4 regions of the Exiguobacterium sp. OS-77 genome follow, and region 3 is predicted to be linked to each of the others. Evidence: riboswitches for the same ligand, from Rfam matches in the RefSeq annotation. Region 3 holds a riboswitch; each other region holds the start of a gene.
The links. Region 3 has a riboswitch for S-adenosylmethionine ahead of msrA (peptide-methionine (S)-S-oxide reductase MsrA). Riboswitches for the same ligand answer to the same signal wherever they lie in the genome.
Positions count from the first base shown of each region.

Region 1: another riboswitch for S-adenosylmethionine. It lies ahead of EXG77_RS00555 (LLM class flavin-dependent oxidoreductase); the one in region 3 lies ahead of msrA (peptide-methionine (S)-S-oxide reductase MsrA).
Region 2: another riboswitch for S-adenosylmethionine. It lies ahead of EXG77_RS02680 (methionine ABC transporter ATP-binding protein); the one in region 3 lies ahead of msrA (peptide-methionine (S)-S-oxide reductase MsrA).
Region 4: another riboswitch for S-adenosylmethionine. It lies ahead of EXG77_RS03665 (methionine ABC transporter ATP-binding protein); the one in region 3 lies ahead of msrA (peptide-methionine (S)-S-oxide reductase MsrA).

Region 1 covers NZ_DF239008.1:113,133-118,407, forward strand. The annotation lists gene EXG77_RS00535 (YitT family protein) at 1-44, opposite strand, end outside; gene EXG77_RS00540 (DUF817 domain-containing protein) at 197-982, shown strand; gene EXG77_RS16495 (hypothetical protein) at 1,070-1,468, shown strand; gene EXG77_RS16500 (DUF2325 domain-containing protein) at 1,474-2,172, shown strand; gene EXG77_RS00550 (DUF975 family protein) at 2,236-2,874, shown strand; SAM riboswitch class I at 2,988-3,090, shown strand; gene EXG77_RS00555 (LLM class flavin-dependent oxidoreductase) at 3,165-4,223, shown strand; gene EXG77_RS00560 (RimK family alpha-L-glutamate ligase) at 4,220-5,167, shown strand; gene EXG77_RS00565 (hypothetical protein) at 5,245-5,275, shown strand, end outside.
Region 2 covers NZ_DF239008.1:559,519-564,793, forward strand. The annotation lists gene EXG77_RS02660 (CAP domain-containing protein) at 1-57, shown strand, start outside; gene EXG77_RS02665 (GNAT family N-acetyltransferase) at 143-643, shown strand; gene EXG77_RS02670 (MetQ/NlpA family ABC transporter substrate-binding protein) at 703-1,518, opposite strand; gene EXG77_RS02675 (methionine ABC transporter permease) at 1,546-2,211, opposite strand; gene EXG77_RS02680 (methionine ABC transporter ATP-binding protein) at 2,201-3,214, opposite strand; SAM riboswitch class I at 3,299-3,404, opposite strand; gene EXG77_RS02685 (aminotransferase class I/II-fold pyridoxal phosphate-dependent enzyme) at 3,467-4,654, opposite strand; gene EXG77_RS02690 (alpha-glucosidase) at 4,803-5,275, shown strand, end outside.
Region 3 covers NZ_DF239008.1:2,746,446-2,751,720, reverse strand. The annotation lists gene EXG77_RS14050 (MFS transporter) at 1-531, opposite strand, end outside; gene EXG77_RS14045 (winged helix-turn-helix domain-containing protein) at 561-1,160, opposite strand; gene msrA (peptide-methionine (S)-S-oxide reductase MsrA) at 1,392-1,922, opposite strand; SAM riboswitch class I at 2,018-2,121, opposite strand; gene EXG77_RS14035 (M20 family metallopeptidase) at 2,184-3,362, opposite strand; gene EXG77_RS14030 (putative quinol monooxygenase) at 3,440-3,733, shown strand; gene EXG77_RS14025 (SH3 domain-containing protein) at 3,792-5,275, opposite strand, start outside.
Region 4 covers NZ_DF239008.1:754,929-760,203, reverse strand. The annotation lists gene EXG77_RS03680 (MFS transporter) at 1-132, opposite strand, end outside; gene EXG77_RS03675 (MetQ/NlpA family ABC transporter substrate-binding protein) at 212-1,045, opposite strand; gene EXG77_RS03670 (methionine ABC transporter permease) at 1,078-1,743, opposite strand; gene EXG77_RS03665 (methionine ABC transporter ATP-binding protein) at 1,740-2,762, opposite strand; SAM riboswitch class I at 2,841-2,945, opposite strand; gene EXG77_RS03660 (bifunctional cystathionine gamma-lyase/homocysteine desulfhydrase) at 3,003-4,169, opposite strand; gene EXG77_RS03655 (PLP-dependent cysteine synthase family protein) at 4,162-5,085, opposite strand; gene EXG77_RS03650 (S-ribosylhomocysteine lyase) at 5,082-5,275, opposite strand, start outside.

The DNA.
Region 1 (5,275 bases), 2.6 Mb from region 3:
TTTAACGTAGCGCGTAACAACCAGGAAGCACGATGACGCGTCATGTCTGGCACCTCATTTCTTAAAAATAATTGATTTGTTAACTGTATCATGAGGAAAGTGGAAGAAGAAAGACGAAATTTTCCGTTTTTTACATCCTAAGTAGGAGGGGAAGGATAAAAGAGAAACGTATACTGAAGAAAAAGGAGGGAGAAAAATGAAAGCGATCCGGCACCTGATTCGTTTTACATACATAGAAGCCATCTGTTGCGTCTTTCCCGTGATGATTTTTGCGGCGCTTGCTCTTTCACGTTATCTTCCTACTGAACCGGTTGCTCGATATGATCTTTTGTTGCTTTGGTGTATTCTCGTCCAAATCGTCTTACTCGTCACGCGTTATGAAACGATGGAAGAATTCAAACTGATCTTATTGTTTCACGTCATTGGTCTAGCCCTTGAACTGTTTAAAGTGAACGTCGGATCTTGGAGTTATCCGGAAGACGCTTTGACGAAAGTGGCTGGTGTTCCCTTGTATGCAGGATTCATGTACGCAAGCGTTGCGAGTTATGTCTGCCAGGCGTTTCGGCGATTTCATTTACGATTTATAGCATTTCCACCACCTTGGCTTGCGATCAGCGTCGGGAGTCTCGTCTATCTCAACTTCTTCACCCACCACTGGATCTTCGATGCACGCTGGCTATTGATGGTCCTCGTCGTTCTCGTCTTCTATAAGTCATGGGTTCATTTTACGATCGAGCAAACGATCTACCGGATGCCGCTCGTCCTGTCCTTTTTATTGATCGCCTTTTTCATTTGGATCGCGGAGAATATCGTAACGTTCTTTAAAGGCTGGGTCTATCCGCATCAAGAAGGCGGATGGGCAGTCGTTGATCTTGGAAAATTGTCTTCTTGGTTCCTGCTTGTGATCATCACGGTTTTGATCGTCATCGTCGCAAAATACAAGCGTCAGGATCCGGCTGTGGAAATTCAACAACGTACCTAAGCAAAAAAATAACCAGGCTGTTTTTTTGAACTACTTCCGCGTTTTTTCGTTGCTATAGTGAAAAAAACGCAAAGGAAGTGGTCATGGATGATGCAACAGGTGATGGAACGAGCAACTGAATTGGTACAGATGAAATTAGCGGCCGTGGAGCGGTATGAAGATTGGCAACTCTGGCTCGACGAAGTAAACGGAATCGATGAATGGGTCAAGATGTCAGCGTATTATGCACCGCGCGACGTTCAAGAAACATTGGTCATAGATGAAGCAATAGAGCTAGAGCAGACCATCGTCATGCCACCGCAAGTACAGGTCGAGCCAGTACGCAAGCAACGTTATGCCTATACGTTTCAGCGGGGGTTAAAAGGCGGTACTTTACTAGAATGGTCGGGCAGTCATATTTCTGAACGAGACGTCCGCGATTGGAATCTCGAGCACGGCATGGAAGTCCGGGTCCGTGTCGATCGTTCTATTATGTTGTACCGGTAGAAGACATGCGCTATTTCCGACTAGAAGCAGGGCAACTTGTCGATCTCGTCATGTGGCGGGGACGGAAGGATACATTAACGATTGCTTGGAAGCATCCGTTCACGTATGAAGAGCCGATCGTCAACGCATCATCCAACCGTCCGTCAGCGATAGAACAACAGGTAGTGAAGACGCCTGTGACAACAAAAAAGTCAAATCGGTATGCACGAAAAATGAAACGGCAACCGGTGCCGAAAGCTAAAAAAGCGCAGCGTCGCGTCCGTATGCCAAAAGAGCAAACGATTGAACCGATCGTAACAACAGCCGTACCGGGACAATTGATGGATTTCGTTGATAAGACACCGTTAGATTTCACGCGCTTCACAGGCATGCGTCTTGTTATCGTTGGAAACGAACAACAGACCGCTGTCTATCGTGAGTTCTTTGCGCCGACGGGGATCGAATTAATTCATCTAGCAGGGGACGCACAGTCCGCGAAAAAGATTGCTTGTCTCGCCAAAAAGTCGGACGCGATTGTCGTCGTGACGAGCCGTGTCTCTCATGCAGCGAGTGCACATGTCATCGCTCAGGCGAAAAAGCATGGTATTCCATTCGCGATGGAACGGCTCGACGGTCGACGCTCGTTATACACGGCGTGTGAGCGGCAACTTGAGCGCGCTTGGTTGAAACAGAAACAAGAGGGGAAATTATTGAAAAAGCAGTGAAACATTAGAAGTTATTAGCCGTAGAGTAAGGTGAGAACTTATTTTTCAAGGAGGACCTTACTCATGTCATCTCAATTAAAAAAAGCAGCGAAGGATTCGCTCAGCGGTCGTTGGGGATTCGCAGTCCTAACAGTTATTCTGTTTAGTATCATTCAAGGTGTGCCTGGATTATTTGGATCAGATATAGATGAACCAGCTAATACGATGGATCTCGTCGTATCGTTGGTATCGATTTTATTGATCCCGGTCGGAGTCGGTTGGACTTGGATTGCGATGTCGATTGCTCGCGGAGAAGAAACGAAAGTGACGGATTTATTTGAACCATATGGTATGTTTTTCAAAGTGATTGGTCTAGCCATCGTACAACTCTTTTTTATCTTCTTATGGTTACTGCTATTAGTCGTACCGGGAATCATTAAATCATTTTCTTACATGCTAACGTTCTATATTTTGCGAGATGAACCATCGATTGGTATCTTAGAGGCCATTACACGCTCCCGAAAAATGATGGACGGGCATAAAATGGAAGCATTCCTTCTGCTACTGTCGTTTATTGGTTGGGCTCTTTTAGGGATCGTTACCCTCGGCCTAGCATTCTTGTGGATTACACCATATTTCAGTGTTACCTTTGCAAAATTTTATGATCGTGTTCGTGGTGAACAAACGCCAGAGCCAACATCAGATTTCGTCGCACCATATTAATACCGGATCCCGACACTACGTCGGGATTTTTTTATGTGCGAAATAATTCCGATGGGAAAAGACGGTTTAATAGTTGCTTTAGTTCAGTGAATTTTGTACGATGAATGCAACACATCTTATCTAGAGAAGTCGAGGGACTGGCCCGAAGACACTTCAGCAACCCCGCCGTGGCGGAAGGTGCTACTTCCAGGAAGGGATACCTTCCGAAGATAAGAGCGGACAGGACAAGATACCGTCGCTCTTTTCGAACTTCGAAAAGAGCGTTTTTTTATGATAAGGGGGACGATGGAGTGGAGTATGGTTTTTGGTTACCGATTTTTGGGGGATGGTTACGTAATGTCGAGGATGAACAGATGCCACCGACCTTCGATTATGCGAAACAAGTCGCACAAACAGCAGAACGGATCGGCTTCTCGACGACGTTGATCGCGGAACTGAACTTGAACGATATTAAAGGCATCAAGGAACCGAGTCTTGAGGCATGGACGACGGCAGCAGCGATTGCTGCAACGACGGAACGCCTTGAGATCATGACAGCGGTTCGTCCCGGGTTCCATAATCCAGCGACGACAGCGAAGATGGCGGCAAACATCGATCAGTTGAGTGGTGGACGCTTTACGCTCAACGTCGTTTCAGCGTGGTGGGCAGAGGAAGCGAAACAATACAACGGTATCTTCACAGCGCACGATGAACGCTATGCTCGGACGGAAGAGTTCGTCACGGTCATGAAAGGACTATGGGCAGATGCGTCACCGTATAGCTTCTCCGGTCATCACTACACGATCGAGCAGGCGGAACTCCATCCGAAGCCAGTCCAGCGTCCAGGCATCAAGCTCTACGCTGGTGGAGAGAGTGAAGCTGGAAAACGAACGATCGTCGAACACTGTGATGCTTATGTCATGCATGGGGGTACTGTTGAAGAAGTAGCCCATAAAATCAATGATATGAAAGTACGCCGGGAAACGACGGGACAAACGCCGCTCGAGAGCTTCGGTCTTGCGGCCTACATCATTTGTCGGGATACGGAAGAAGAAGCACTTCTTGAATGGCAACGCATCACGGACGTTAAGGAAGACAGCGCCGGTTATGCCGGTTATCAGGATTTCATCAGTAAATCGCAACTGGAGCAACAGGTCGAACGAAACGATTATTCCGTCTCGAACCGTGGTCTACGTCCGAATTTAATCGGAACACCAGAACAAATCGCTGAACGGATTCTAGCATTCGAAGCTGTTGGTGTCACGTTACTCTTATTACAATTCTCACCACAACTCGAAGAAATGGAACGCTTTGCTCGTGACGTAATGCCACTGGTCGAAGCGAAACGAAAGGTAGGTCAACAATCATGACAAAAATTCATATTCTCCACGAAAATCAAGAATGGACGGACCATCTCATCAAACGTCTCGAAGAACTCGAGTTACCGTATGAAGAGTGGCACTTGAATGAAGGGATCGTTCCGCTGGACGAACTGCCGCCAGAAGGCGTCTTTTACAGCCGCATGAGTGCCTCTTCGCATACGCGGGGGCATCGTTACGCGCCGGAGTTGACGGAAGGGGTCCTCGCTTGGTTAGAAGAGCATGACCGGACTGTCTTTAATGGAACGCGTGCGCTTCGTTTAGAAGTCAGCAAAGTCAATCAATACACGGCGTTGCGTAAGGCTGGGATTCGTGTACCGAAGACGACGGCTGCCGTCGGACGCGATCAAATCGTACAAGCAGCAAAAGAAATTGGCGTTTCGTCATTCATCACGAAACATAACCGGGCTGGGAAAGGTCTCGGCGTCCAGCTGTTCCACTCGATTGAAGCACTTGAAGCTTATCTCGACGGTCCGACATTCGACGAACCAGTCGATGGCATCACGTTGATTCAAGAGTATATTCAAGCACCAGAACCGTACATCACACGTTGTGAGTTCGTAGGTGGAAAGTTCGTCTACGCGGTTCGAGTCGATACATCAGAAGGTTTTGAGCTTTGCCCAGCGGATGCATGTGTAATCGACGACTTGTTCTGCCCAGTTGGTGAAGAAGCACCGCAAACACCGATGAAGTTCCAAATCGTTGAAGGCTTCGATGACCCAATCATTGAAAAATATGAAGCATTCCTCCAAGCGAACCAAATCGCGGTCGCCGGTATCGAGTTCATTAAGGATACGTCAGGTACGATCTATACGTATGACGTCAATACAAATACGAACTATAATTCGGATGCTGAGGCAGCTGCAGGACGCTACGGTATGCTCGAACTAGCGAAGTTCCTCGGTGCAGCCCTTGAAACAAGCACAGTAAAATAAGAATCTGCTCTCGCCCTGTCGCCGGACGTTACAAGACCGGATGACAGGGTATTTCTATAGAAAAAGGGGGCAGGTGTATGATTACGTGGAGAGAAGAACGACAGCTCG
Region 2 (5,275 bases), 2.2 Mb from region 3:
GGTGTGGCTTTCCGGAGTAACGCGCCATACTTCACGATTAATTTCCGAACACCTTAAAATAGAAAAATGGAGGACGATATTTCACGATGTCGTCCTCTTTTTCATGAAGCGATGTGTTTTACACTAAAGGCAGGAGGTGGGGATGTTGGAAATCCGTCGATTGAATCCAGAAGATGCAGTACTCTATAAAGCGTTTCGATTAGAAGCCTTACGAAACCATCCTGAGGCATTTGGCTCTGATTATGAATCAGAAAAAGATCGATCCGTCGAACGGTACGCAACTCGTCTTGAAAGCGAACAGTCGATGACGTTTGGTGCGTTTCATGAAAATGAACTCGTCGGTGTCGTCACTATCGTCTGCTCCGAGCCGTTCAAGATGCGACATCGAGCGAATGTATTTGCGATGTACGTCACGCCACGCGCCCGAAAACAACAGGTCGGACGACACCTTGTAGAAGAGGCATTACGTACATTAAAGCAGCATCCTGTAATTGAGCAAGTCCATCTCTCGGTCGTCCGGACGAACGAAGCTGCTAAAGCGTTGTATCGGTCGCTTGGTTTTGAATCATACGCGATTGAACCACGGGCGCTGAAAATCGATGATACCTATCATGATGAAGAACTGATGTGGTATCGGTTCTAACACCAAACGACCGGAATTCAAAGAGATGATCTCTCCTTGAATTCCGGTCGTTTTTTACATCAGTTTGCCCATTCAGGCTTGCTGAAGCCTTTGAATGATTTTTCGATAACTTCATTGAAGGCGTCCGATTCGACGGCTGCTTTTAAGTCTTTTGCGACTTGTTTGTCAGCATCTTTCGTTTGGACAGCGACGAGGTTCCGGTATTGTTCGTCCATCGTCTCAAGTGCTAACGCATCAAGTAAGTCGAATTTCGCAGCAAGTGCGAAGTTCCCTGGAACGGCTGAGATATCGACACTTTCGACAGCGCGTGGCAGTTGAGCCGCTTCGAGTGGTTTGATGACGAGTTTCTTCGGATTCTTGACGATATCTTTTTCTGAAACGGTCAGAGGATCAGCATCCGGCTTGAGTTCAATCCACCCTTGTTCCGCAAGCAAGTTCAGTGCCCGTGCTTGGTTCGTCGGATCATTCGGCGTCGCGACTTCAGCACCTGTCTTGACGTCGTCAAGTGTCTTCGCTGTTTTACTGTATAGTCCCATCGGTGCTGTCGGAACCGTGATCAGTCCTTTTAAGTCGAGATTCTTTTCTTTAGAAAACGTTTTTAGATAGATCGAGTGTTGGAACAAGTTGGCGTCGATATTGCCGCTACCGAGGGCGATGTTCGGTTGAATGTAATCGCTGAACTCGACGATTTCGACTTTATAGCCTTTCTTTTCGAGTTGTGGCTGAATCGCTTGTTTGACCATGTCGCTATACGGACCGCTCGTCGCCCCGATCTTGATCGTCTTGTTTTTTTCATCAGCGCTGCTGTCTCCACATCCTGCGAGGACTCCTGCACCGAGTAAGGCTGTTGCTAAAAAGGCATATCGTTTTTTCATGATTCCACTCTCCCTTTGTATGTGTGATTAGCGTTTATCTGTTTTTCGCGCCAGTTGATTGCCAAGTGCTTGAATACTTTGAACGATGACGATGAGCACGACGATCGTCACGATCATGATGAGATTATCGTAGCGATAGTAACCGAAACGGATCGCGAGGTCACCGACACCACCGCCGCCGACGATACCAGCCATCGCTGAGAAGCCAATCAAGCTGATCGTCGTTAATGTGATGCCCTGAATGATGCCAGGGAGTGCTTCCGGTAAGAGGACACTGACGATGATCCGCAATGGTTTCGCCCCACAGGCTTCCGCTGCTTCGATTAGACCAGGCGGAATTTCACGGAGTGATGTTTCGACGAGTCGCGCGAGAAATGGAATCGCTGCGACACTGAGACTGACAGATGCTGCCGTCGGACCGATCGTATTGTCGAGTAAGAACTTCGTCAACGGAATGAGGGCGACCAACAAGATAATGAACGGTAGCGACCGGACGATGTTGACGACGAAGTCAAGAACACGGCGGACGGCAAGGTTTTGAAAAAATAATCCGCGGTCGGTGACAAACAAGAGAATTCCGAGCGGAATCCCGACGACCAATGCGAAAGCAAGTGAAATTCCGACCATCCATGCTGTCTCGCCGAGTGCCTTCAAGAGCTCAGGTAACATCGTTTGAATACGATCAAGCCACATCCTGAATCACCTCGAGTGCATGAAGTTCCGTCGCGAGCCAGTCGAGGGCAAGAGCGATTTGATCGGATGATCCCGTCAAGCTGACAATGAGGACACCGAAGGCGACGTCTTGAATGTAGTCGACCTTGCCGTGCAAGATGCTGACTGAGATATCGTAACGGCGGATCGCTTCTGATAACGTACTCTCACCGGTCTTTTCGCCCGTGAACTGCAAGCGGATGATCTTGCCTGGGGTTGCCTGTAAGATGCGTTCCGGCAATTCGATTTGTAGTGCCGTATCGACATAATGTTGCGTCACCGGATGCTTAGCTTGACTGAACAAGTCATAGGTTGAGGCGACTTCAACGACTTCACCTTGTGACATGACCGCGACACGATGGCAAATCTGTTTGACGACATCAATCTCATGCGTGATGAGGACGATCGTCAACCCGAGTCGTTCATTCAAATCCTTCAGCAGTTCAAGGATCTGTAGTGTCGTAACGGGGTCAAGAGCGGATGTCGCTTCATCACATAACAAGACGGTCGGATTGTTTGCGAGTGCCCGGGCAATCCCGACGCGCTGTTTCTGCCCACCGCTTAATTGACTCGGGAAGTTCGTCTCAAATCCTTCAAGTCCGACGAGCGAGACGAGTTCGCGAATCCGCTCCGGGAAATCTGCTCGTTTGACGCCAGCGGCCTTGAGCGCAAAAGCGATGTTATCTGCGACGTTGCGCGACTGAATCAATTGGAAATGTTGAAAGATCATTCCTGTCCGCAAGCGAAGTTGACGCAAATCTGCTTTTGACATCCCGCCGAGCGAGACACCGTCGACCTTGACGGTTCCTTGTGTCGGATGCTCGAGCCCGTTGATTAGGCGAAGCAACGTACTTTTACCGGCACCGGACTCACCGATGATTCCGAAGATTTCTCCTTTTTGGATCGTCAAATCGACATCCCGTAAGGCAAAAATCGGGGTCCGATCTCGGACGAACCGTTTTGTAATGTGTTTGAATTCAATCATCCGCTCATCTCCTCATACAAAAAAAGTCGCTTTTTCCTAGTAGCGGAGCAACCAGAAAAAAGCGACGAAAGTGTAAGATTTCGTAACTTATCTCTCAGAATGAAAATCATTCTGTAGGATGTGGCACCGTTCCTTACAGGTGGTTGCCGGACGTCGTTGGGCCTAATCCCTCGGTCGCTCTCGATAAGTAGTTATGCTGTTGGGACTTACTTTAACGGAAATGATTCCCATCTGTCAAATGTTTTTTCAGAATTATTCCGCAACAGGTGTCCGGAATAGGTTGAGCGTTCCGATTCGATCGACGGCTTCTTCTAGACGTTCGACGTCAGCAATCAAGCTGATCCGGACGTAGCCTTCACCGTGTTCGCCGAAGAAGGATCCAGGGGTCACAGCGACGTGCGCTTCGTCAAGGAGATGATCGGTGAAGCTCTGGGACGTGTAACCTTCCGGAACAGGAAGCCAGACGAAGAAGGAACCGCCCGGGCGTGGTCCACTCCAGCCGATTGCATCAAGTTTTGCGAACAACGCATCGCGTCGTGTTTCATACAAGCGACTTAACTCACGGACGCACGTCTGGTCACTCGTGAGGGCGACGGTCGCCGCATGCTGAATCGGTGTGAAGGCACTGACGTAGAGATGTTCTTGGTACGTTTCGATGCTTGAGATGACGGACGGATTTCCGATGGCAAAGGCAATCCGGAAGCCGGACATGTTGAAGCGTTTTGAGAGTGAGAATAGCTCGATTCCGACGTCTTTCGCCCCTTCCGTCTGCAAGAAACTTCGCGTCGGACCATCGAAACTGATACCGCCGTATGCTAAGTCATGAACGACACAGATATCATGGGCATCGGCGAAAGCGACTGTCTGTTCGAAGGCTTCTGCCGTCGCGGTCGCACCCGTCGGATTACTCGGGTAGTTGAGGAACAACATCCGGGCACGCTCAACGTCCGTCGTATCAAGTAAGTCATAATCCGGCAAGAAATCATTTTTCTCGAGCAACGGAAGCGTAATCGGGTAAGCGCCAGCAAGTGCTGCACCAGACAGGTAATCCGGGTATCCTGGATCCGGGACGATGACACCTTCTCCAGGGTTGACGATCGTCTGCGGTAAGGCGACGATTCCGGCTTTACTGCCGAGGAGAATCGCGACTTCCGTTGCCGGATCGATCGTGACACCGAATTCAGTCGCGTAAAAGTTTGAGACAGCTTGTTTTAGAAAATCATGTCCACGAAATGGTGGATATTGAAGGTTCGTTGGCTCGTCGATAGCTTGTTTTAAGGCATCGAGAATATGTACAGGCGTCGTTTGGTCGGGTGTTCCTTGACCAAGTGTGATGACATCATGTCCGGCAGCTTTTACAGCACCGATTCGGTTCGCAAGTTCAGCGAAGACGGGAGCAGGAAGCCGATCAATGGCGATGGATGGAGCGAAATGTTTCATGGATGAATGCCTCCTTCGTGGTATTGTCGTCAAGGATAACGAATATTCAGTCAAAAGAAAAGAACTTTTTCGAAATTTAAAAAAATTGTCGGATAAACAGGTACAGATAAGTGGAGCGGGAATAAAGAGTAGGGAGAGGAGTGGGAAGATGAAGCGAGCTAACTGGAAAGAGGCAGTCGTCTATCAAGTCTACTGGCGTAGCTTTAAAGATTCGAACGGGGATGGGATCGGTGATTTAAGAGGTGTCATCGAGAAGCTTGATTACATCGCTTCACTTGGTGTCGATGTCGTGTGGTTGAATCCGTGTTATCGTTCCCCGGACGTCGATAACGGCTATGATATTGCCGATTATTACGAGATCATGGAAAAAGCGGGAACGATGGGGGATCTACAGGAGTTGATCACGGCCGCTCATGCCCGTGGATTGAAGGTCATTCTCGATTTAGTCGTGAACCATACGAGTGACCAGCATGACTGGTTCCGTCAGTCATGTGAGCGGATCAACGATAAGGATGACTGGTACATCTGGCAGGATGGCACGAAAGAGACGCCTCCGAACAACTGGCGCTCGTACTTTGCGCCAAGTCCGTGGACGTGGAGTGAAGAGCGCGGGCAGTATTA
Region 3 (5,275 bases):
GAAAATCACGAGAAAGACGTGCGAGTAAGAAGAATGGCTGAGGATGACTCCACCAAGAATCGGACCTGAAAAGAGGGCGATTTGATTAGATGTTTGAATCAGTGAATTGGCTTTAGTGAGCTGTTCTTTCGGAACGAGTGTAGGCAGTAAGGAAGCATTCGCTGGCGAAAAGAATGCATCCACACTACCGAATAGCAAGGCGAATCCTAAAATCGTCAACAATGTAAGCTGATCGGCATGAAGTAATACGAGAAGACAGAGAATGAAACTGATTCGTAAAGCGCTCGAGATGCGCATGATCGTCGAACGTTTATAGCGATCGGATAAGACGCCACCGAACAACATGAGAAAAATACGGGGTAACAAGGTGGCCATGAGGACGAATCCGAGATATGACGCCTGGTTTAGCGTATGGATGACATACCATTGTTCAACAAATAAATAGGTTGATAGGGAGAGGGCAGAGCACATACTGGACCCCCATAAAAATAAAAAAGATCGATTTTTAAACAGCGATTGTTGCGTATCCATTTCAACAGGCAGCATATGGCACCTCCGGTTTAGACGTCGTCATTCTCAAATAGTGGTTCATCAATTGCAAAGGCAGTCGTCATGATATAGAAGTGTTTTTTATCTTCTTCGTCTAGTGAAGGGGACCGTGTGAACTCGTCCAATAGAGCACGATATTTGGTAGCAAATTGCCGAAAATTGGCTTCAGACATCGTCAGTTCCTTTTGAAGCGATAAGCTCATCCAGTCTTCAACGTTTGAAGACACAGGAGAAAAAGCAGTAGTTGGAGCGGTGAGGACGCGTGTCTTTGCTCGGTCCAATACCTCAAGATACGACTGCCGGGTCGCTTCATTCGTCTCGACGAAGTTCAGTAGATGATCGGCAGGAATGTAGCCTCGAGCAATCGCTTGATAGTATTTCAATAGATTGCCGCCCTGTTCTTCCGTCCGGACGAGGCGAATCAAGTCATGCTTTTCAAGTTCTCGTACATGATAGAGGATCTTTGCGCGGGATAACGTCAGCAAGTGGGCTAACTGATGTACCGTATGTGGTTTTTCGACGAGAAACATGAGGATTTTTGTTCGTAACGGATCACTGATCACTTTTAACTGTTCATAGCTCTCTAATATGTGAATCGCTTTTTGTTCCATGCAATCATCTCCTTTTTAACCGGTTAATTTTTATTAACCGTAAAACAAAAGACTTCATTTGTAAACGATTACAAATTTGTGTGAGGGTGTTGGTAAAGAAGACATCATTTGTTTACATACAAAAAGACTGACTCCAGTGACATCTCGGTCATCCTCCACTTTCTACTGGAAAGTAGGGGAAGAACGAGATGTTTGAAATCAGTCTAAGCTACTGTATGTGGTTCGAGGTGATTAGACCGTCGTCGTATCTTTCCATTCCTGCTCGATGAAAGCATCGCGACCAGAGGCAGCACGATCTTTTTTATAGTGTTCTGGATTTTTCTTATGGAAGTCTTGATGGTACTCTTCCGCCGGATAAAATTCAGAAGCGGCATCGATCCGCGTCACGATGGGTTGTTTGAAACGATTGCTTGCAGCAAGGGCGTCACGGGAAGCGATTGCTGCTTCATGCTGCGCATCCGTATGATAGAAAATCGCTGGTGCGTACTGCGTGCCACGATCTTGGAATTGACCTTCTGCATCCGTCGGATCCGTTTGTGGCCAGTAGAGTTCGAGCAGACGCTCGTACGGGAATAGGCTCGGATCAAACGTGATTTGGACGACTTCGAGATGTCCCGTCGTTCCTGTTTTGACTTGCTCATACGTCGGATTGTCGACGTGACCGCCCATGTAACCTGATACGATTCCCTCGATTCCTGGTAATTCTTCAAATGGTGTCACCATGCACCAAAAACATCCACCTGCAAATGTTGCTTTTTCCATCCGTCTCTTCCTCTCCGTGGGAAATTCCCATTGTATGTCTGACAGCGAGAAAAACGAAAACGACTCCTTCGCTTGGTTGCAAAAGGAGTCGCCGCTTTTTATCAACCAAAGCTTTCGCTTTGCTGGTCGTAGCACCTTGCTATACGCAGGTTGCTGGGACGTCATCGATCCAGATCTCTCGGTCCACTCTTGATAAGGGTATATGAAGTTGATGTCATTCGTTATCATTGTTGTGATGATACCATTCACATAGAAATAAAGTCAATCCTTAGGTTTCAAGGCACGTAAAACCGTCGCTCCGAGTGTTTTCGCACCAACCAATAACGCTTGTTCGTTGATCTCGTACTGCGGATGATGCTGTGGATGATTGATGCGACCGTCCGTATATCCGGAGCCGGTAAAGAAGTAACTTCCCGGGACGTGTGTTAGATAATGTGCGAAGTCGTCCGCCGCCATCATCGGTGTGAGTGACCGGACAGATGCTTCCGGTAAGAAAGAAGCAGCTTCCTGAACGAGTTTTGTCTCGTCCGGATGATTCCAAAGCGCCGGGTAACCCGTCGTGAAGTCAATCGAATAAGTAGCACCGATGCCGGCACACGTCGTTTTGGCGACAAGGTCGACTTCTTGTCGGAGCTGATGCCGCAGGGTTTCATTGAACGTCCGGATCTCCCCGACGATGCGTGCTTCACCCGTGACGATGTTCGGCGCCGTTCCTGCGTGGAAGGATCCGATTGCGAGAACTGCTGGCTCAAATGGGTCGACCCGTCGACTGACAAGGTGTTGTAAGTTACAGACGAGTTGTGCCCCAGCGACGAGCGCATCTTTTGTTTTGTGCGGTGCCTGGGCATGCCCACCTTGACCATGAACGATGATTTCGAATTCGTCGATCGCACATAATGTATGTCCTTCCCGAAACCCAATCGTACCAACCGGTAAATCATTTTCGAGATGTGTCGCGAAAATCGCATCGACGCCTTCGAGAACGCCGGCTTCGATCATTTGGATGGCTCCGCCAGGAAAGACCTCTTCTCCATGCTGATGAATGATTCGAATCGTTCCTTGCAATTGATCCCGTAACGGATAGAGCGTAGCAGCAAGAGCCATCACCATCGCCGTATGCCCATCGTGTCCGCAAGCATGCATGACACCGGGATGGATTGACCGGAAAGCAAGTGTTGTCTCTTCTTGAAGTGGTAAAGCATCAAAATCTGCACGGACCGCAATCGTTGGGCCAGGGTGTTTGCCTTCGATCGTCGCGACGACACCACGACCTCCGACGGCTGTTTCGTGAGGGATGCCCCGTTCCGCGTAAAAGTTTGCAATTCGTTCTGGTGTGCGGACTTCCTGAAAAGAGAGTTCCGGATGTCGATGGAAATCACGCCGTAACGCGATCATCGTCGGTTCGAATTGTTCGAGTGCTTCAAAAAGTTGAGTTTGCATCTTCAAGCTCCTTTGACGTGTGTTTTTTCGTGAAAATGGGTACAGATACAGGTAATCACGAAAGGGGATAATGAAACATGGGAGAAATCGTCGTCAACGCTGTACTTACAATCAAAGCAGGACTCGCGGATCAAGTCTTTCCGATTTTAGAAACGGTCTATCATGCCGCACAAAAAGAGGAAGGATGCTTACGCTATTCCTTGCACCAATCGATCGAAGACGAGCATCAATTCATGCTGTATGAAGTGTATCAGGACGAAGAGGCACTTGAAGCGCATATCGCATCCGATCACTATAAAGCATACCGTGAACAGATCGAGTTATACTTGATGGATCGACAAGTAACGAAATACGTCGAGATGACATTCTGACGTGTTGCGATAAGAAGAGACGAAGCCGTCGAATTCGACGGCTTCGTCTTTTTTTGTCTTACATCGATTTAAATCCGAGGAAATGCTCTTGCCAACGCGGTTCATAAATCGAATTGATTTGGAGCTGTGAACCGCCCGCATGGATGAAGTGTTCGCTATCGAGCATGATTCCGATATGCGATGGACCATCCGTGTAGGTGTTCTGGAAGAAGACGATATCCGAGCGTTTACCACTCGAGATACTCGTCCGGCGATTCGTAAAGAAAGCACCGTACCAGTAGCCGCGAACGTTCGTCCGACCACCGTATTTTCCAGCCTTATTTGTCGCGTAGTGAATCAAACCGGAACAATCGAAGCCACCGTTCACGGCATTTTGCGATCCCCATGTGTAAGGTGTACCGATATGTTGGACGGCTGCTTGAATCAGCTTTTCACCGCGCGTGTTATTCTTTTTAATGACCCGTTTATCGGACGTAATCGTCACAGCTGAGACCGGAAGATAGACGGGTGTCCAGCCTGACTGGATGACATAGAAGTTTCCGACCCGGTGACGCGGATAAACACGTTTGCCTTGCTCAACGAGTCCGCTGCCTTTTGGACTGGTTGGACTCGAAAAGAAGGATGTCGTCTGTTTGACGGTATAGATTTTCGTTCGATTGATTGCTTTTTGTGTCAGTTTCATATCGGGTTTGCTCGTGCTGATATAAGGGTTGAGGACGTAACCCGTTTGACCGCTGACTAAGCGAACTTGCCAAAAATCATCATCAATTGATTTCAGACCAATCAATTTTGTCCCTTTTTTCAAATAGGCAGCTGGCCGACTGTAAGCGACGTCAGCAGAGAAGAGTGGCGTTTGGTCCAGATGGACATAAAACGTTGTCCCTTTTTTCGCTTTTGCTTTTGGTTTATTTAGTCCGATCCGACTCGAATCGACGAAACCAAAGATATTGTTATATTTGACACGTGTAAAATAACCGCTTTTTCCATAGATGGTGATCGATTTTCCTTTTTTCAACGTACCGATTTTTTTACCCGACAGTTTTGCCTGTGACCGAATGACGACGTCGTCCTCTGTCACGTAACGTTGACCGGTAACGTCATACAGATCCGGCTTTTTCGTGACGAGATCACTCGTCTTGACGTAACCATAGACCGTCCCTTTTTTTAATCGAGTGTAACTACCGCTCGTACCATAAATCGTTAGTTTATCAGCTCGTTTGACAGAATACATCATTTTACTTTTCGTTGAAGCAGACGTATAGACGGACAAGTTGCGTTTTGCGTACCGTGTTCCGGTTGCGGCGTATACTTTTTCACTACCAAGATCAGCTGTTTTAACGTAGGCATGGACTCCGCGGAAAATAATTCGACTGTAGACGCCACTTTTACCATAGATCGTTAATAAAGTATTTGTTTTTTGTTGATCGATTATGGAGCCGGAAGCATTCGGTGCACTATAGATCGGTGTAGCGCGCTGAACATAGAGGCGTGCGGTCTTTGGATAGTATTTCAACGTACCGAGATGTGCCGTCAATACATAGG
Region 4 (5,275 bases), 2.0 Mb from region 3:
AGGATCAAATTTCAGGACGGTCGTCATGTAGATGGCGAAGAACGGCATCGTGATGAACGTTCCGAGACGTGAGAAAAACGTCCCGAACAAGACCCCGAGTGTCAACGGATGCAGTTGACGTATGCGTTGCATATGATTCCCCCTAACCCCTGTTTCAGACAAATGAAAAGCATCCTTCCATTATATAGGAAGGATGCCGGCTTCGGTGAACTTATTTGCTGACTGGAACGACCGCACCTTTGTACTTGTCGAGGATCCAATCTTGGTTTTTCTTTTCGTGCAGAACGTCAAGAAGTGCTGTGACACGCTTGTCTTTTTCATCGCCATCACGTGTAACGATGATGTTGACGTATGGTGAAGACTCATCTTCTGAAGCGATCGCGTCTTTCAATGGGTTCAGACCGTTATCGATCGCATAGTTCGTGTTGATGAGGACGGCGTCGCCTTCATTGTTTTTGTAAGCTTGCGGAAGAAGTGATGCTTCGATGTTCGTCTTGAACTTGAGTTTCTTCGGGTTCTCCGCGATATCACCGAGTTGTGCATCTGTCGTTTTACCGTCTTTAAGCTTGATCAATCCTTCATTTTGAAGGAACGTCAAGACACGACCGCGTTCCGCGACGTTTGAGCTCGTTAAGATCGTTGCACCGTTTGGTAACTTATCGAGTGACTTGTATTTCTTCGAGTAAATACCGAGTGGTTCAACGTGGACGCCACCTGCGTTCGCGAACTTATATGATTTGTTTTCTTTCTCTTGTTGCTCAAGATACGGTACGTGCTGGAAGTAGTTCGCATCGATTTCTTTTGAAGCGAGCGCTTTGTTCGGAAGTACGTAATCTTGGAACTTCTTGATTTCAAGCTTGTAACCTTTTGCTTCGTATTCTTTTTTGACGTGCTCAAGAATCTCAGCGTGCGGTACGTTCGAAGCACCAACGACGAGTGTTTTGTCGTCGCTACCTGATCCTGATGATTTTTCGCCACATGCAGCAAGGCTAATAGCTAAGACGGATACAGCAGCAGTACCTACGAATTTTTTCCAAGTTTTCATGAATGATTCCTCCAATATGATTAAGTTTCGAATTAACGTTTATCGATCGCGCGGATCAGCAAGTCACCAATGATTTGGATGACGAAGACGATCGCTAAGATTAAGAGTGTCGCAATGACGATGACATCGTTTTGAGAACGCTGGAATCCTTCGATGAAGGCCATGTCCCCAAGTCCACCTCCGCCGACTACTCCGGCCATTGCCGTATAACCGACAAGTGAGACGAGTGTGACCGTGATACCAGAAACGATGGCAGGCAACGCTTCCGGGATTAAGACTTTATAGATGATCTGGAACTTCGTCGCGCCCATCGATTCAGCTGCCTCGATGACACCTTTATCGACTTCGCGTAACGCGAGTTCAACCATCCGACCGTAAAATGGTGCAGCACCGAAAATCAGTGCTGGTAATGCTGCCGTTGGTCCGAGGAACGAACCGACGATTGCTGTCGTAAATGGAATCAATAAGATCAGTAAGATGATGAACGGAATCGAACGGAAGACGTTGACGACCAAGCTCAACACTGAATAGAACGCCCGATTCTTGAACAATAACTCTTCGTTTGTCGCATACAATAGTAAACCAATGATCAAACCGAGGACGAATGTCGAAACACCAGCGATTGCCGTCATATAGACGGTACTGCCTGTCGCTTCCCACACCATGTCCCAATCTAGATTGTCAAAGAATGAAATCATCGGTGATCCACCTCCACTTCAACATCACTGGCTTGAAGCTTCGTGATGACCGCTTGTGTTGCTTCTGTTTCCCCGATCAACTGAATGAACAGTGTACCGAGTGCCCCTTCCTGTGATTGACCGACGTTTCCGCCGATGATATTGAACAGGACCGGCGAATCCTTCATGACTTCCGCGAGGATCGGGCTTTCTGCTGTCGATCCGACGAACGTCAACTGAACGATTTTTCCGGTTGGGTACCGTTCGCGTAGTTTCGCGAACGTTAACTCGTTCTCCGACGGCGACGTCAATTGTTTGACGAATTCCTTCGTCATCGCTTGCTTCGGATGACGGAAGACTTCTGCGACCGGTCCTTGCTCGACGATTTTACCGGCTTCCATGACGGCGACCCGGTGACAGATTTTTTGAATGACGTGCATCTCGTGTGTGATCAAGACGATCGTCAGTTTCAGTTTTTCATTGATGTCGACGAGTAACTCAAGGATTGAGTCCGTCGTCTTCGGATCGAGTGCACTTGTTGCCTCGTCACATAAGAGAACGTCCGGGTTCGATGCCAGTGCCCGAGCGATACCGACACGTTGTTTTTGACCACCGGATAATTGTGACGGATAGGCTTTTTCGCGTCCGTCCAAACCAACGAGTTGGATCAGTTCCGCGACCCGTTCCTTGCGGTGTGCTTTCGGGAAGCCACCGAGCTCGAGTGGGAACATGATGTTCTCTTCAACCGTCCGTGACCATAGTAAGTTGAAGTGTTGGAAGACCATCGAGACATTCTTGCGGACGCCTCGTAATTCCTTAGGTTTTAGTGATGTCATTTCAACACCATCGATTTGGATCGAACCACTCGTTGGTGCTTCGAGCATATTCAGTAATCGGATCAGGGTCGATTTCCCTGCTCCGGAATAACCGATTATTCCAAAAATTTCACCGCGCTCGATTGTCAGGTCGACATTCGCGACGGCTTCGACCGCTCCGCGCTTTGAGCGATAAATCTTTCCTACGTCTTGTAAACGAATCACAACTGTCCCTCCTAAAATAAAAAAAGTGCGCGCGTTTTAGAGCAAACGCGCGCACTTTTCAGTACACAAAACCATTTGCTCTCATCTCCCAGACTTTTGTCTGCTGGAATTAGCACCACTTCGGATTAGATCCGCGGTTGCCGGGTTTCATCGGGCCAGTCCCTCCACCACTCTCGATAAGAGTTTCGGTATTAAGTTTGTAGAATATATTCTGAATATTAGCAGGGGTTATTTTTGTTGTCAAACAGTTTTTTCAGAAACTTTTTCGAGGAACGTGAAAGCACGTGTTAAGTCTTCTTTCAAATCTTCCGCATCCTCAAGTCCAACTGAAATCCGAACGAGACCGTCCGTGATGCCGAGTTCTGCCCGACGTTCTGCTGGGATCGACGCGTGCGTCATCCGTGCAGGCACCGAAATCAGACTCTCGACGGCACCAAGACTCTCAGCGAGTGTGAAGAAGTGTGTCGCCTCGACGAGTTTTTCTGCGTTCGCTGCTGAACCGACATCAAAGCTGATCATCCCACCAAATCCAGTCGCTTGTTTCGCTTGGATGTCGTGACCAGGATGCGATGCAAGTCCTGGGTAGAAGATGTTCGAGACGATGTCTTGCGCTTGTAGGAACGCAACGAGATCATGTGCTGTCTCTTCGATCGCATCCATTCGGATACCGAGTGTACGAAGACCACGGACGAGCAAGAAGCTGTCTTGCGGTCCAAGCACGCCGCCTGTCGAGTTTTGGATGAAGTGCAGCTCTTCGCCGAGCGCATCATCTTTGACGACGACAAGTCCAGCGACGACGTCCGAATGTCCGCCGATGTATTTCGTCGCACTGTGCAAGACGATGTCTGCACCAAGTGCGAGTGGTTGTTGATGATAAGGTGTCGCGAACGTGTTGTCGACGACAAGTTTAAGATCGTGACGTTTGGCGATCGTTGCGATTGCTTCAATGTCCGTTACTTTCAACAACGGGTTCGTCGGTGTTTCGACGTAGACGATCTTCGTGTTGTCTTGGATCGCTGCTTCCGTTGCCGCAAGGTCCGTCGTATCGACGAATGTCACTTCGATGTTGAACTTCGGTAAGACGCGTTGCATCAAGCGGAACGTACCGCCGTAGACGTCATCTGTCATGACGATATGGTCGCCAGACTCCAGCAAGTGGAAGACGGCATGAATCGCTGCCATCCCAGAACCGAAGGCAAAACCACGTGCGCCGCCCTCGAGATCTGCAATCAATCGTTCGATGCTCGTCCGTGTCGGGTTCGCTGTCCGTGAGTATTCGTATCCGTCCTTAAGTTGACCGATTTTATCCTGCTTGTATGTGCTTGTTTGATAGATTGGAGGTGTGACGGCTCCTGTTGCCCGGTCGACACCTGTTCCTCCATGAATCAATGCTGTCTTCTTACGCATGAGTTTCGTCCACCTTTTCAAAGATTTGTTGGCTTAAGTAGCGTTCGGCACTGTCTGCGAAGACGGTGACGATCGTACTGCCGGGGTGACGCTTTGCGATATCAAGCGCAGCAACGAGCGCTGCACCTGCTGAACTACCAACGAGTAATCCTTCGCGAGCAGCGAGTGTATGAACCGCGTCAAATGCATCGCGGTCAGAAATCGTATGAATCTCATCAACGAGTTCACGCGGAACGAGGCTTGGCCATTTCGCTGTACCGATACCTTCTGTCTTATGCGGACCGGCTGGACCACCATTCAAGACGGAGCCTTCCGGTTCAACGATTGCTGCTTTTGTACCGAGACGTTGTTTTAAGAAGTCCGCTGTTCCGGCGAACGTACCACCTGAACCACAACCGGCAACGAACCAGTCGATATGCGGTAAGTCCGCAATCAGCTCAGGACCGAGTGTCCGCTGATACGTGACTGGGTTCTCTTCGTTTTCGAATTGTAACGGAACGTAACTATTCGGAATTTCCTGACCGAGTTCTTTTGCCCGGTCGATGGCCCCTTGCATATCGAGTTCAGTCGGCGTGTTGACGACGGTTGCGCCGAGTGCCCGCATCAACGTCTGCTTTTCCTGACTGAATTTTTCCGGAACGACACAGATGACTTGGAGATCGTATTTTTTAGCGGCGAGCGCCAAGCCGATGCCGGTATTCCCGGCTGTCGGCTCGATGATCGTACCGCCTGGTGTCACATGTCCGTTTTCGATTGCTGCATCAACGAGTTGAATGCCAAGGCGGTCTTTGACGCTGCCCCCAGGGTTCATCCATTCGAGCTTCGCCAAAATGCGCGTACCAGCAGGCAAATCGAATGAAGTGATCTCGTAGAGTGGTGTGTTTCCGACGAGGTCGCGGACGTTGTTCGCGATCATCCGAAGACGATGTCCCATTCATCACGACCGGCAAGCATTTTCTCGGCATAGTGCTTCGCTCCTTTGAGGTCATGTGCGCTCGCAAATCCACATTGGACTTCGTTTTGCGCTGGAATCTCTTCTGCTGCGAGGACGTCTTTCAACGTCTTCTCAACGAGTTCGCTCATTTTTTCGACCGAGTCGAAGTTCA